Regions from separate parts of the Mesorhizobium sp. WSM4813 genome, predicted to be linked through region 1. Evidence: riboswitches for the same ligand, from Rfam matches in the RefSeq annotation. Region 1 holds a riboswitch; the other holds the start of a gene.
The links. A riboswitch is a leader RNA that binds a small molecule or an ion and turns the genes downstream of it on or off. The one in region 1 is predicted to bind cobalamin.

Region 1 (7,152 bases):
GCATCCTCAGCGCCAGCCCGAAGGCGGCAGTGGTCTTGCCCTTGCCGGGCCCGGTGTTAACGATCAGCAGCCCCTTCTCGATCGTCTTTGCCGCGACCTCGGCGTCCTGCACCGCCTTGCGTTTGGCCATCTTGGCGCGGTGGCGTTCCTCGTCCTTGGGATCGATAGTATCAGCCATGTCACTTCACCTTGAGCGGCAGCCCCGCCACCATCAGCAGCACCTTATCCGACACTGCCGCGACTTGCTGGTTGAGCCGGCCGGCGGCATCGCGAAACCGGCGGGCGAGCGCATTGTCGGGCACGATGCCCTGGCCAACCTCGTTGGAAACCACGAACCATGGCCCGCGCGGCCGCGACAACACATCCACCAGCCCTCGGCATTCAGCCTCGACGTCGCGTTCAGCCAGCATATGGTTGGTCAGCCACAGCGTCAGGCAATCGATCAGGACAGGCCGGTCGTCAGGCAGCGTCTCGATCGCGCCGACGAGATCGAGCGGCGTATCGATGGTCGTCCAGCCCTCGGCGCGCCGCGACCGGTGCAGCGCGATACGCTCGCGCATCTCGTCGTCATAGGCTTGCGCCGTGGCGATGTAGGTCCACGGCGCCGGACAGGCCGTCACCAATCTTTCGGCATGCGCGCTCTTGCCGGAGCGCGCACCGCCGATGACTAGGGTCAGCGTCCCGCCGGAAGCAACGCGATCAGGCAAAGCTGTCGCGCAGGCTGGTCGCGGTGCCGGTCAAGCGGCCACGCACCACGCCGACGACGGCGCCGAGCACCAGCCAGAACACCAGATTGGTCAGCGTCACCGCCACCACGAACTGGTGGTGCAGGCCTTCCGGGATCGGCGATTCGAAACTGTCGGGCAGCGGCGCGCCGACGATATGCGGCGCCACGATCAACACCACGGCAAGCAGCGCCAGCGGCAGCGACTTGCGGAAGGCAAGCAGGCCGAGACCGGCCGCCGTCGCCACCACCGTCGCCATCCACCAGATCTGGCGCTGGGTGAGATCGGCCGCCGGCATTGCCGGCAGTTCGGGCGGCAGGCCAAGATTCGGAGCGAGCGTGAACACCGCAAAGCCGGCAAGGCCCCAGAACACGCCCTGACGCCAATTGCCGATGCCGCCGGCGAACTCCGAAGCGGCGACCAGGATCAGCGCAAAGCCGATGCCGGTGACGACATTGGCAACAACGTTGAAGGCGAAGCGCTCGAAGCCATCGGCCGGGGCCCAGCCTTCGTCTTCCGGAGCGGCAGCTTCAGCCTCTGCTGGCGCCGCGCTGGTCATGGCATTGGTATGCCCGTCGTTCGCAGCCGGCGCTGCGGAATGGTCATGCGTGTGACCACCGCCGGCCTGTTCGTAGACTTCCGCCTTGAGGATGAGCGGCACGGTGGCATAGGCCTGCATGCAGGCGAGAACGACGCCTGCCACAAGCCCTGCGATCGCCGCGATGAACACGACGTTGCGAAACAGTGTCATGATGTCAGCCCCTCGTCAGTGGCAGGGGAACGCCATCGAATGGCGATAGTCGTGAGCGGCATTGTGGACCGCATCGATATGCGAGAAGCCGACAAAGCCCATCACGAAAATGCCGAGAAATGCAGCAAGCGCCAGCTGCACGAAGCGCGACTGCGAGGAGACGGAAGCGCCGAGCGAGACGGAAGCGGTATTCATGTCTTGTCCTTTCGCCCTCCACCCGAGGGCATAGAAGTCAGTTCTCCTGTCGCCGGCAGGTCTCCTGGCTCGCGGATCAGCGTCCTTCCCCACCTTCCCGAAGAAACTCTTCAGTGGCATATGGAGAGGACTAACCGCACACAGTTGCGGGGGCAGCCACGGCATTGGGCAAAGTTTGCCCTCACCGCATTCCCTCTTGATTCCAAAACGGAACCGACGACGGGTGCGACTATAGGCAGAATCGTCGCGCCCGGCAAACCAAATTCCGCCAGCTACCAGCGCGAATGCGTCGTATCGGCAGATCAGCCGGCCGGTCCCGCGATTGACAATTTTCGCGGCCGGGTGTCGGCTGGCGCACCACAGGAAGTCGGTCATGCAACCCAGCCCGAGCAAGCGCGATTCCTATAACGGTTTGACGCGACTTGAACCGACGCTGCCGTCATCGGCCTACTGGGATATCGAGGCATATCAGCGCGATCTCGACGCCATCTGGTATCGAAGCTGGCTGCTCGTCTGCCGCGAGGCCGACCTCGCCCAGCCGCTGGCGTTCAGGACGTTCCGTGTCGGCACGCAGGAGATCGTCGTGCTGCGCGACGAGACCGGCGTGCTTCGCGCCTTCCACAACACCTGCCGGCACCGCGGCTCGCAGCTTTGCCAGGAGAGCGAAGGACGGCTGAAGGCGCGGCTCATCACCTGCCCCTATCACGCCTGGTCCTATTCACTGCGCGGCGATCTCGTGCGCGTGCCGTCGAAATCGCTGCCTGAAGGTTTCAACAAAGCCGATCATCCACTTTACCGCGTGGCGCTGTCGGTGTGGCGCGGTTTTGTCTTCGTCAATCTCAGGGAAGATGCCGCCGGTTCGGCCGAAACATCCTTCGATCCGGCATCCGGCAATCTCGCCAATTGGCCGCTGGAAACACTGGTCACCGGCCATGCGCTGCGCAAGGTGATGAACTGCAACTGGAAGATCTTCTGGGAGAACTTCAACGAGTGCCTGCATTGCCCAGGTGTCCACAAGGACCTGTCCAGGCTGGTGCCGATCTATGGCCGCGGCCTGATGGGGCGGCACGACGACCCCGAATGGGCCCGTCACGCCGACAATGATGCCCCGGAGTTTTCCGGCGGCCTGCGGGCCGGAGCCGAGACATGGTCGCGCGACGGGCGCGTCCACGGCCCGGTCTTTCCCGACCTGACTTCAGCCCAGCGTACCGCCGGGCAGACCTATGCCACCAACCTGCCGTCGATGTTCATCGTCGGCCATGTCGACTATGTCAGGACAGTGCGGCTGGTGCCGCTTGGACCGGAGCAGACCGAACTGACCGCCGAATGGCTTTTTTTGCCCGAAGCGCTCGCCGATCCGACGGCGGATATCGACAACATCGTCGCTTTCGGCAGCCAGGTGCTGGAGGAAGACGCCGATATCTGCGAAATCAACCAGAAAGGCGTGCGCTCGATGCGCCACAAGGCCGGCGTGCTGATGCCCGAGGAATATGAATTGCTTCGCTTCCACAACTGGGTACGCGAGCGGCATGCAACGCTTTCACCCGAGCCCTGAACATCAAAGGGGTTTGGCCCGCCTTCTTTTGTCCGGGCCAACCATGATAGTCGTCTTGCAGTGCTGAATCAGATTGCGAGACCATGAGCATTTCTACGCCGACCGTTCAGGACCGATCCAAGCGCATCATCGCCATCGACGTCGCCCGCGGCATCGCTTTGCTTGCCATGTCGAGCTACCATTTCACCTGGGATCTCGAATTCTTCGGCTACACCGATCCCGGCCTGACCGCCTTCGGCTGGTGGAAATTCTACGCGCGCTGTATCGCTTCGACCTTCCTGTTCCTGGTCGGCGTCAGCCTGTTCCTCGCCCATGGCAAACTGATCCGCTGGAACGGCTTCTGGAAACGCTTCGCCATGGTCGCCGGGGCGGCGCTCGCCATATCGGCTGCCACAAGGTTTGCCACGCCGGACAGTTTTATCTTCTTCGGTATCCTGCACGAGATCGCGCTCGCCAGCCTGCTCGGCCTGGCTTTTCTGCGGCTGCCGGCGCTGCTGACGCTTGTTGTCGCGGCTTTCGTCATCACCGCGCCGCTCTACCTCAGGTCCGAGATCTTCGACCATCCGGCCCTGTGGTGGGTCGGCCTGTCGGCAACCAATCCACGCTCCAACGATTATGTCCCGCTGTTTCCATGGTTCGGCGCCGTGCTTACAGGCATCGCGGCGGGAAAACTCGCCTTCGCCTCCGGCATGCTGACCCGGCTGGCGGGCCTGACGCCCGGCCGCTGGACCAATCCCCTGGTCTTTATCGGCCGGCACAGCCTCGCCTTCTACCTAATCCACCAGCCGGTGCTGATCGGCTCGGTCTGGCTGCTTTCGCAAGTGGTGCCGGCACCGGTCGAGACCAGGCAGGCCACCTTCCTGAAAGAATGCCAGACAGCGTGCGAGCAATCGCGCGACACGGAGTTCTGCTCCAGCTATTGTGTGTGCATGCTCGATACACTCGAGGGCGAGGCCACGCTTGATCGGCTCTACCGCAACGACCAGGCTGCGGAATGGAAGGCGCATCTCGACGAGCTCGCCGGCGCCTGCACTGCCAAAGCCGACAGCACATTGATGGAGGGAGGAGCACAATGACCGACCATCAACTGAAACCGGGGCAGCCGAAACCGGGGGTTATACCGTGGCCGCCGCTGATCTATGTCGCGGCCATTGCCGTCAGCATCGCGCTTGGCTTGCTCTATCCGCTGCCATGGATCGGCGGCCTTCTCGGCGACATCCTGTTCGCGGCCGGCTGGGTGGCATTGTTCGGCGTCGTCGCGCTCTGGTTCACGGCGATCCGCACCATGATCCGGGCAAAGACGACGCTCCACCCAAACGCCGTGCCGGACCATCTGGTCACATCAGGTCCCTTCGCCGTCAGCCGCAACCCGATATATCTGGCCAACACGCTGTTGCTGATCGGCGTGGCCCTTATCTCGGGGATCGTATGGTTCCTGCCGCTGGCGATCATCGCCGCCTTCGCAACGCAGAAAATGGCGATCGAGGGCGAGGAAAGAGTTCTGACGGCGAAATTCGGCAAGAAATACCGGGATTACGCGAAAAGGGTGCGGCGCTGGATTTGAGGCGTGCGGCAAGGCCTTTTTCAGAATTCGCTCTGGCGAGTCAGATAGTGTGTTTTTCGAGAACCGGAGCGGAGCGTACATTTGAGTACGTGAGCACCGGAAGCGCAGAAAACCACGATAGCTGGCCGCCAGAGTAGAACTATCAAAAGGCCGTTCAGGTGTTGACGCCGAGCTCCACCAGCCGCTCGACACAGGATTCTTCGGCCTGGTCGAGCTCGGCCAAGGTCTCTTCGAGGTCGCGGCGCTTCTGGCGCAGATCCTCGCGCTTTTCCTCGATGCGCTTGATCATCAGATTGAGCTGACCGATCTCCCCGGGTGGCTCCTTGTACATCTGGATGATTTCGCGGATTTCGTTGATCGAAAAGCCGAGCCTCTTGCCGCGCATGATCTGGCGGATGAGATGCCGGTCCGACGGGCGAAACAGCCGCGTACGACCGCGACGTACCGGCTGCACCAGCCCCTCGTCCTCGTAGAAGCGCAGCGTCCGCGTCGAAACATCGAATTCGCGGGTCAGTTCAGTGATCGAATAATATTCCCGCATCATCACTCCATGTCCGGCCACGCTGCGAGTTCCAACCATGCGGCCTCGCAATCGCCCAGACGCGTCTCAGAATCGGCCGATAGGCAGTTCCAAAATCTCGCATGGCATTTACGTAAAAGTCAATTGAGAGGGTGTCGCTCAGTGCACGCCGAACCACCATGTGGCGAGGCCGAGAAAGGCAAAGAAGCCGACGACGTCGGTGACCGTCGTGACGAAAACCGCCGAAGCCACGGCCGGGTCGATCTTCAACCGGTGGAGCAGCAGCGGGATCAGGATGCCGGCAAGTGCGGCCACGAACATGTTGATGATCATCGCCGCTGCGATGATGCCGCCCAGGTTGGGATCGCGGAACCAGGCCGCCGCGACGATGCCGATCAGGATGGCGAAGATGATGCCGTTGATGGAGCCCACCCCCATCTCGCGACGGATGATGCGGCCGGCATTGTAGATGTCGAGGTCCCTCGTCGCCAGCGCCCGCACCGTGACCGTCATGGTCTGCGAGCCGGCATTGCCGCCCATGCCGGCGACGATCGGCATCAGCACAGCCAGCGCCACGATGTGCTCGATCGTGCGGTCGAACAGGCCGATCACCGAGGCCGCCAGGAACGCCGTCAAAAGATTGACGAGCAGCCACGGAACGCGCGAGCGCGAGGTCGAAAGGATGCTGTCGGACAGTTCTTCGTCGCCGACACCGCCCATGCGCAGCAGATCCTCCTCTGCTTCCTGCTGGATGACGTCGACCACGTCGTCGATGGTCAGCACGCCGACCAGCCGCTCGTTCTCGTCGACGACAGCGGCGGAGAGAAGGTCGTATTGTTCGAATTCGCGCGCCGCCTCTTCCTGGTCCATCGTGGCCGGAATGGCGTGCCTGGTCTCATGCATGACCTCTTCGACCTTGATCGAGCGCTTCGTGCGCAGGATCTGGTCGAGATCGATGGCGCCGAGCAGCTTGAAGCTTGGATCGATGACGAAAATCTGGCTGAAGCGGTCGGGAAGGTTCTGGTCCTCGCGCATGTAGTCGATGGTCTGGCCGATCGTCCAGAACGGCGGCACCGCGACGAACTCCGTCTGCATGCGACGGCCGGCGGTCTCTTCGGGATAGTCGAGCGAGCGGCGCAGCCTGATCCGCTCGGTGAACGGCAGTTGCGACAGGATCTCGTCCTGATCTTCCTTTTCGAGATCCTCGAGAATGTAGACCGCGTCGTCGGAATCGAGGTCCTGCACGCCCTGGGCAATCTGCGCGTTGGGCAGACTGTCGACGATGTCGCGGCGGATCGCCTCGTCGACCTCGGTCAGCGCGGAAAAGTCGAAGTCGGCGCCCAACAATTCGACCAGCGCGCGGCGCTGTTCGGGATGAAGCGCCTCGAGCAGGTCGCCGAGTTCCGATTGGTGCAGGTCGTCCACTTCACGCTTCAGCGTCAGCGTGTCGCGATCGGCGATCGCTGCCCCGATCGCGGCAAGGAACGACGACAGAATGGCGCCGTCCTCGCCATAGATGTCGGCGTGGCTGTCCTCAGCGGCCCTGGCGCCGGTCGTCTGTTCGTCCTGGCCTTCCACCAGCGCCTCCCGCCATCAGAATTCCGGAAAAGGTGCCTGTCAGGTCTAGAGCATCGAGCCCAAAAGTGGAAACCGGTTTTGGCAAAATCCGATGCCTAAACACAAAGATAGGGTGGCGGCACGTCTAGACCTGAGAGTCCGCCGCTCTATGACGCAACGCGCGGGAATATCAAACGAAATGCGCCGTTCCGCGCCGCGGAGCGAAGGCTGGTGCAACCCGATCGCCGGACAGACGTTGATGCCGCACTCGGCCCTCTCCTCAAG
Region 2 (7,152 bases), on a different contig from region 1:
TGAAATCATAGCGGCCGGCGCGGCCGCTCGACTCTCCCGTTGCGTGATCTCGCAAGACAGGCGAATGTGCCGGCAATTCCACTGCTCGGGAGAAGTAGAAAATGTCCGGAACTTTTGTGATCGCGCAAGGCGGCGGCCCGACTGCCGTCATCAACCAGACGATGGTGGGCGCCGCGCTCGAGATCCGCAAGCGCCATCCCGGCGCCAAGGTTTTAGGCTCGATCCATGGCGTGCGCGGCATCCGTGACGGCAACTATGTCGATCTCTCAGCCATCGCCGAGGACCGGCTGCGGCTGATCGGGGCAACGCCGAGCGCAGCGCTTGGCTCGACGCGCGACAAGCCGGATGACGCCTATTGCGAGATCATCCTCAACGGCCTGAAGAAGGCCGGCGCCGACGCCTTCATCTATATCGGCGGCAACGACACGTCGGGCACGCAGCAGATCCTGACCGACGCCGCCGGCGGCAAGATGGCTTTCGTCCATGCGCCGAAAACCATCGACAACGATCTCGAGGAGAACGACCACACGCCCGGCTTCATTTCAGCAGCCGAGTTTGTCGCCGGCGCCTTCCTCTCGGTCGACCTCGATTTCCGTGCTCTGCCGGGTATCTATGTCGGCATCGTCATGGGGCGGCATGCCGGCTTCCTCACCGCCGCCGCTGCCGCATGGCAGCTTGACCCCGACAGCGGCCCGCATCTCGTCTATGTGCCGGAGCGGCCGTTCTCGGCTGCGGCGTTCATCGACGACGTGCGCGCCACGCTCGACCGCCACAAGCGCTGCATCGTAGCCGTGTCCGAAGGCGTCAGCACCGCCGACGGAAAGGCGCTGGTCGAAAGCCTTGTCCCGCCGGAGAAACTGGAGCGCGATGCCCATGGCAACGTCAAGCTGTCGGGCAGTGACCTGCCGGCCGCCCTCGAGCGTGCGCTGGCCGAAGGATTGCCGGGCAAGCGGGCGCGCGTCGATGCGCTCGGCTACATGCCGCGCGGCTATGTCGGCGCCATCAACGCCGTCGATGCGCAGGAAGCCTTCGATGCCGGCGTTTTTGCGGTCGCTGTCGCCGAACAGGGCGGCGGCTCGGTGGCGCTGCAATATGACGGCAAGAAAACCGTGCTGAAGAAGGTGCCGCTGAAAAACGTCGCCGGCAAGACCCGCCACATGCCCGACGATTTCATGCTGCCGGAAGTCAACCAACTCTCCGATGCAGGCATGGCCTATCTGAAGCGACTGGTTCCCGAAAAATACAAGGTTGGAAAACCGTTCGTCTGATGCCGGCTCGCTTCTGATGCCGCAAATCTCGTGATGCTTGACTGGTTCAGCAAGACCGTCATCGACCCCGATACGACGATGCTCTCCGAGCCGTTCGTGCATGATTTCGTGCGCGCCAACATCTGGCATCTGCGCGGCCGCGACGTCGACCTGCTTGTCGACACCGGCATGGGGATTTGCCCGCTGGCGCCGGAGATCGGGACGCCGGCGGGCAAGCCGCTGCTCGTCGTCGCCACCCATATCCATCTCGACCATGTCGGCTCTCTGCACGAATTCCCGTTGCGGGCAGGGCCGAGCTACAGCGCTGCGTATTTCGACAGCATGGATGACGCCGTCACCTACGCCCACATGTTCCACGATCTCGACGGCGCCGTCTCGAAGCTGCCGGCGCCCGGCTGGAAAGCAGCCGATTACAAAATTCCACCGGCGCCGCTGACGCGAACACTTGGCGAGGGCGACACGGTCGATCTCGGCGAACGGCAATTCCGCGTGCTGCATCTGCCCGGCCATTCGCCCGATTCGATCGCGCTGTTCGACGAGGCCGACGGCCTGTTCTTCGCCGGCGACGCTATCTACGACGCCATGCTGATCGACGACCTGCCGGACTCCGACCGACCGGCCTATCGCCGGACGATGCAGCGGCTGCTCGATCTGCCGATCCGCATCGGCCATGGCGGCCATGGCCCGAGCTTCGACGCCAAACGGATGCACGAAATCGCGACTGGCTATCTCAGGCGGACAGACGGGACCGGCGCATAAGAGGCTTCCTGACAGCGCGACAGGCAAGACGAACCCGACACGTCCGCCAAAATTCTGGTTGCCCACCAGAGCATCTTCGAGAAGACTGATGAAGGCTGGCAGACGGCCTGATATAAACGGATTTCCCGATGGTCACCCGCGGCTTCTCTTCAGGACGAAAGCCCCCGACGGATGCGGATGCGCGTATCCCGCCGGGGCAGTATCTCGAGCGAGGGTTTCCGGTGCTGTCGGCCGGGCCGACGCCGCGCGTGCGCACCGAGGACTGGTCGTTCACGCTCAAGCACGGACCGCGGCCGATCAAGAAGTGGAATTGGACGGAGTTCAACGCGCTGCCTTTGACCAAGATGACGCGCGACATCCATTGCGTCACCGCATGGACCAAGTTCGACACGGCGTGGCAAGGCGTGCTGGTCGACGATATTCTGGCGGATGCCGGCATTGAGACACTGAGCCCCTTCACGCTGGCGCTGTCGTTCGACGGCTACACCACCAACGTGCCGACGAAGGATCTCACAGACGGCAAGGCGATGGTGGCGCTGCTTTATGAAGGCAAGCCGATCACGCCGGACCATGGCGGCCCGGCGCGGCTGCTGGTTCCGCATCTCTATTTCTGGAAGTCTGCCAAATGGCTGAATGGGCTGCAGTTCACCGAGCGTGACGAGCCGGGCTTCTGGGAACTGCGCGGCTATCACATCTATGGCGACCCGTGGCGCGAGCAGCGCTATACGGGCGATCCATGAGCGACGGGCCGGCGCAGTCGCCCTGGCAGACGGTTACCATCAGACGCATCGAAAAGCGCACGCCGCGCGTCACCAGTTTTTTCCTCCAGCCGTCGCGGCCCTTCGCCTATCGTGCCGGGCAGCATGTCGATGTCAGGCTGACGGCGCCGGACGGCTATCAGGCGCGCCGCTCCTACTCCATCGCCTCGGCGCCGGAAGCCGGCAAGACGATCGAGCTGGCGATCGAAAGGCTCGATGATGGCGAGGTCTCGCCCTTCTTCCACGATATCGCGGCGGTCGGCGACGAGGTCGAGCTGCGCGGACCGCTCGGCGGCCACTTCGTCTGGTCCGACAGCGACGGCGGCCCGCTTCTGCTGGTCGGCGGCGGGTCCGGCGTGGTGCCGCTGATGGCGATGATCCGCCATCGCGCCGCGCGCAGATCGGCGGTGCCCGTGGCACTGGTGTTTTCCGCACGGGTCTGGGACGAGGTGATCTTTCTCGACGAGCTGATCGAGTTCCACGATCGCCGTGACGGCTTCGATCTGGTGTTGGCGCTGACTCGCGAGCCGGCCCGGCGCCCGACCGACTATTCGCGGCGGGTCGATGCCGCGATGATGGAGCAATCGATGGTGTGGCTGCCCGCGCCGCCCAGGTTCGCCTTTGTCTGCGGCTCGAATGCCTTCGTATCGGCTGCCGCCCAGGCGCTGATGGATGCCGGCGTTCCGACAAGCCTCATCCGCACCGAGCGCTACGGGGTTTAATGCATGTCGCGCAAAAGTGTGCAGCGGTTTTGCCATAACGACATGGATAAAAACAGTATCGCAAAGCGCGTCGCATAAGGCCCGGCCAAACGCGACGCGCTATACGCACCCCGTCGGTCAGGCCTCGATCTCGAGCGCCGACAGCGGCCTTGAACAGCAGGCGAGGATAAAACCGTCGTCGATCTCGTGATCGAGGATACCGCCATTGTGGCTCATCTCGACCTCACCCGAGACGTTTTTCACCTTGCAGGTTCCACACAGGCCGAACTCGCAAGCCGCCGGGATGCGTACGCCCGAAGCGCGCGCCGTCTGCAGCACGGTCTGGCCGGCAACGCAGTCGGCATCGACATCCGAAAGCGAAAAGCGGATCGGCGTTGCGGCCTCGCCAGGTGCCTCGCCCCCGCCCTCTGCCGGCCCACCCTCTGCCGGCGAACCGAACGGGGCCAGTATTTCCTCCACCACTGGGGCCGCAAAGCTCTCCTGATGATAGTTGGCCATATCGAAGCCGGCGGCCTCCAGCATCTGCCGCACCGCGCGCATGAACGGGTCGGGGCCGCAGCAGAAAATTTCGCGCTCGCGAAAATCGGGCGCCAGCAGCGGTAGCCGTATCGCGTCGATCCGGCCCATATGGCCGAACCAGCCCTCACGGCTGGACCGCTCCTCGATCATGAAGCCGAGCGTCAGGCCCGGCATGCGGCTGCCGAGCAGCTCGAGCTCCTTTCGGAAGATGATCTCCTCGGGCTTTCGCGCGCAGTTGACGAAGCCGACATCTGTCCATGGCGCGCAATCGTTCAGCCAGCGCAGCATCGACATCATAGGCGTCACGCCGGAGCCAGCCGAAATAAACAGATACTTGGCCGCGGGATGGCTGTGCAGCGAAAAGTCGCCCGCCGGCCCATAGGCTTTTACATGAACGCCGGGCTTCAGATTGTCGAACATCCAGCGCGTGCCGAGGCTGCCGGCCTGCGCTTTCACCGTCACCGCGATCGAGAACGGCCGCGACGGCGAGGACGACAGCGTATAGGTCCGCATCACCGGGCCGTCGATGGTCGGCAGTTCCAGCGTCACGAACTGCCCCGGTCTGTAGCGGAACCAGGTCTGGTTGTCGGAGCGGAAGGTGAAGGTCTTCACGTCAGGCGCCTCGTCGCTGACGCCGATGACCTCCAGCACCTGAAGCCTGTCGTTCCAGGGCGCCATCTCGTCGAGATGGCGGTAGAGGCCAAGGTCCGTCATCGCATTCATCCCCTTGACCTCGTTCAGGCGACGCTGCGCAGCGCCGGCCGCCCGGCCTCGGCAAGGCGCGGCCCGATGAAGGAGGCGTACCATTCGACGAACTGGATGACGCCGCCCTCATGCAGTTCCGAATAGGGGCCGGGCTCATAGGCCGGCGACAGGATGCCGAAGGCGTTTTCCTCGACAATGCGACGGTCCTGGTCGTTGGTCTCCGTCCAGACATGGGTGAGTTCGGCGAGGTCGTAATCGACGCCTTCGACCGCGTCCTTGTGGACAAGCCATTTGGTGGTGACGGCCGTTTCCGTGGCACTGATCGGCAGCACGCGGAAGGTGACGGCATGATCGCCGAGGATATGGTTCCAGGTCGTCGGATAGTGATAGAGCAGCAGCGAGCCGATACGGTCGGTCGAAACGCTGTCGGAAAGGTTCTTCTTCACCGCGCGTCTTCCCGTCATCGTGTAGCTGACGGCGTCGCGCAGCAGCGGCGCGCGGGTGGCGCGATACTGCCCGGCCGGATCGATGCGGAACTTGCTCGGCAAGCCTGCCGCCTCACATTTCGCCCAGTGCGCGAGCATCTCCGGATCGCTGTCGGCGCCCTGCACGCCGGTCACGGTCGGTGCTTCCGGGAATGTCTTGCACAGTTCGGGATGGTTACCGGCGCAATGGTAGCACTCGCGGTTGTTCTCCCAGACGAGCTTCCAGTTGCCCTTCTCGACGATGGTCGATTCGAAGGCGACTTTTGCCTCGCGCAGCCGGTGCGGCAGGAGGTAAGGCTCGATCATGGCGCGCATCGGCGCGAAATCGGCGGGTTCCTTGGCCAGGCAGATGAAGATGTAGCCACCAACACTTTCGCAAGCCACTGGCTTCAGGCTGAACTGGCTCTTGTCGAAGCCGTCCGCCATCTGGCGAGCAAACAAGAGCCGGCCGTCCAGCTCATAGGTCCACTGGTGATAGGGGCAGACGAGCTTGGCCGCCGTGCCTTTGTCGGCGTTGCAGACGCGGCTGCCGCGATGCCGGCAGGAATTGTGGAAGGCATTGATGTTGCCGTGCTGGTCGCGGACCAGCACGACCGGATAGTCGCCGATCTGGGCGGTGATGTAGCTGCCCGGCTTCGGCAACTCGCAATCGTGGCCGATGAATAGCCAGTCGCGATACCAGATCAGCTCCATGTCGAGCTTGAAGAAATCGGGATCGGTATAGAAGGGCTGCTCGAGCGAGTAGCCTTCCCTGCGGCCGTGCAAGAGCCTCAGCATGTCGTTGCGCGCATCCATGTCCTGTCCTCATGTAAGGACTGAACTGGTGGTGATGGAGGGAGGATGGGCCGCAAACGGCGACAGGGCCGGGCATGCATCATCCACCTCTTGACCGCCCACCGCGATCAGTCGAGTCTAGAATTCTCGGGCTGGTTTCCGGGCTCTGGAGTGTCCTTGCGGACTCATCGCGACACCTTCCCAGGCTTGTGGCCCAGTGGTCTCCCGTTGCGACTTGAACTCCACCACCGTTGCGGGGGCAGCGCCGGGTTCTGACCGGCTTCCCAATTCTCCGCTTCGTCGTCACCAAGCGGCACCTGAGATGCCGTGATCTAATCATGACGGCCGGCTGACTGTCGGCATGAAAGCGACATCGTATCCATGCGGCGCGACACGGCCAACGAAACCGGTGGGCCGGGATTTGAGGGGGATGAAATTGCATCCGGCTGCGAGCGCTGCCGGTTCTGAAAGCACGCCGGATTTAAGCATTGCAGGGCGCCGAAATGGTTAACGATTCGACAACAACTCCAGCACCGGCTTTTTAGCCGTTTCTAAAATCGAACCGAACGGTTCGTTTCTGTTGACGATGCGTGCATGACGCTGTGAACGCAGGTCCAGAAATCCGTCAAACGGTCGAATGGCGCCTTTGGCATAAGCATCTGAAAACAAAACATAAAACGATGCCGGCACAAGCCTCTGGTACAATTTCAAGGTGTAGATTCTTGGTCCACACGGAACAACTTCGTGATTGGAATCTGCCAGATGGCCTTCCCACATCGGGGCTGTCCGAACGACGCGAATTCCTCCCAAGACACGCCGCCAGTCGGACGGAAAACTAAAATACTGGAGTACTAGAAATGAAAAAGATTGCTCTTGCTGTCGTCGCCGTTCTGGCCATCACCGGCAGCGCCTTTGCTGGCAGCGACCATTATGGGTCCAACGGCGCCAACCAGCCGACCGCTGCGGTCGACAGTTCGTACACGGCTTCCATTCAGAAGCCGGCTCACGCTGAAAAGCCGATGGTGCAGGGCGCCGATCGCAACCTTTTCGGCAACAATTAACAGCTGATCCCAAACAGCAGAGCGGCATTGTCTGCATAAAAGACCGCGGCCGCCGTGCTGATGGGATACGAAATCCAGGAGTACTAGAAATGAAGAAGATC

Region 2: linked by a shared signal. The riboswitch ahead of AC0L25_RS15180 (aromatic ring-hydroxylating oxygenase subunit alpha) and the one ahead of AC0L25_RS02570 (CbtB domain-containing protein) in region 1 are both predicted to bind cobalamin.

The regions. Positions count from the first base shown of each region.
Region 1 covers NZ_JBVVQU010000003.1:118,716-125,867, reverse strand. Annotated here, with positions in the region: gene cobO (cob(I)yrinic acid a,c-diamide adenosyltransferase) at 1-178, opposite strand, end outside; gene cobU (bifunctional adenosylcobinamide kinase/adenosylcobinamide-phosphate guanylyltransferase) at 180-677, opposite strand; gene AC0L25_RS02575 (CbtA family protein) at 700-1,476, opposite strand; gene AC0L25_RS02570 (CbtB domain-containing protein) at 1,492-1,671, opposite strand; cobalamin riboswitch at 1,709-1,904, opposite strand; gene AC0L25_RS02565 (aromatic ring-hydroxylating oxygenase subunit alpha) at 2,045-3,226, shown strand; gene AC0L25_RS02560 (acetyltransferase domain-containing protein) at 3,310-4,302, shown strand; gene AC0L25_RS02555 (methyltransferase family protein) at 4,299-4,790, shown strand; gene AC0L25_RS02550 (MerR family transcriptional regulator) at 4,945-5,331, opposite strand; gene mgtE (magnesium transporter) at 5,470-6,888, opposite strand.
Region 2 covers NZ_JBVVQU010000022.1:88,628-95,779, reverse strand. Annotated here, with positions in the region: gene AC0L25_RS15205 (diphosphate--fructose-6-phosphate 1-phosphotransferase) at 102-1,268, shown strand; gene AC0L25_RS15200 (MBL fold metallo-hydrolase) at 1,302-2,027, shown strand; gene AC0L25_RS15195 (molybdopterin-dependent oxidoreductase) at 2,156-2,767, shown strand; gene AC0L25_RS15190 (FAD-binding oxidoreductase) at 2,764-3,507, shown strand; gene AC0L25_RS15185 (FAD-binding oxidoreductase) at 3,625-4,740, opposite strand; gene AC0L25_RS15180 (aromatic ring-hydroxylating oxygenase subunit alpha) at 4,764-6,011, opposite strand; cobalamin riboswitch at 6,124-6,326, opposite strand; gene AC0L25_RS15175 (hypothetical protein) at 6,498-6,767, opposite strand; gene AC0L25_RS15170 (DUF680 domain-containing protein) at 6,848-7,051, shown strand; gene AC0L25_RS15165 (DUF680 domain-containing protein) at 7,141-7,152, shown strand, end outside.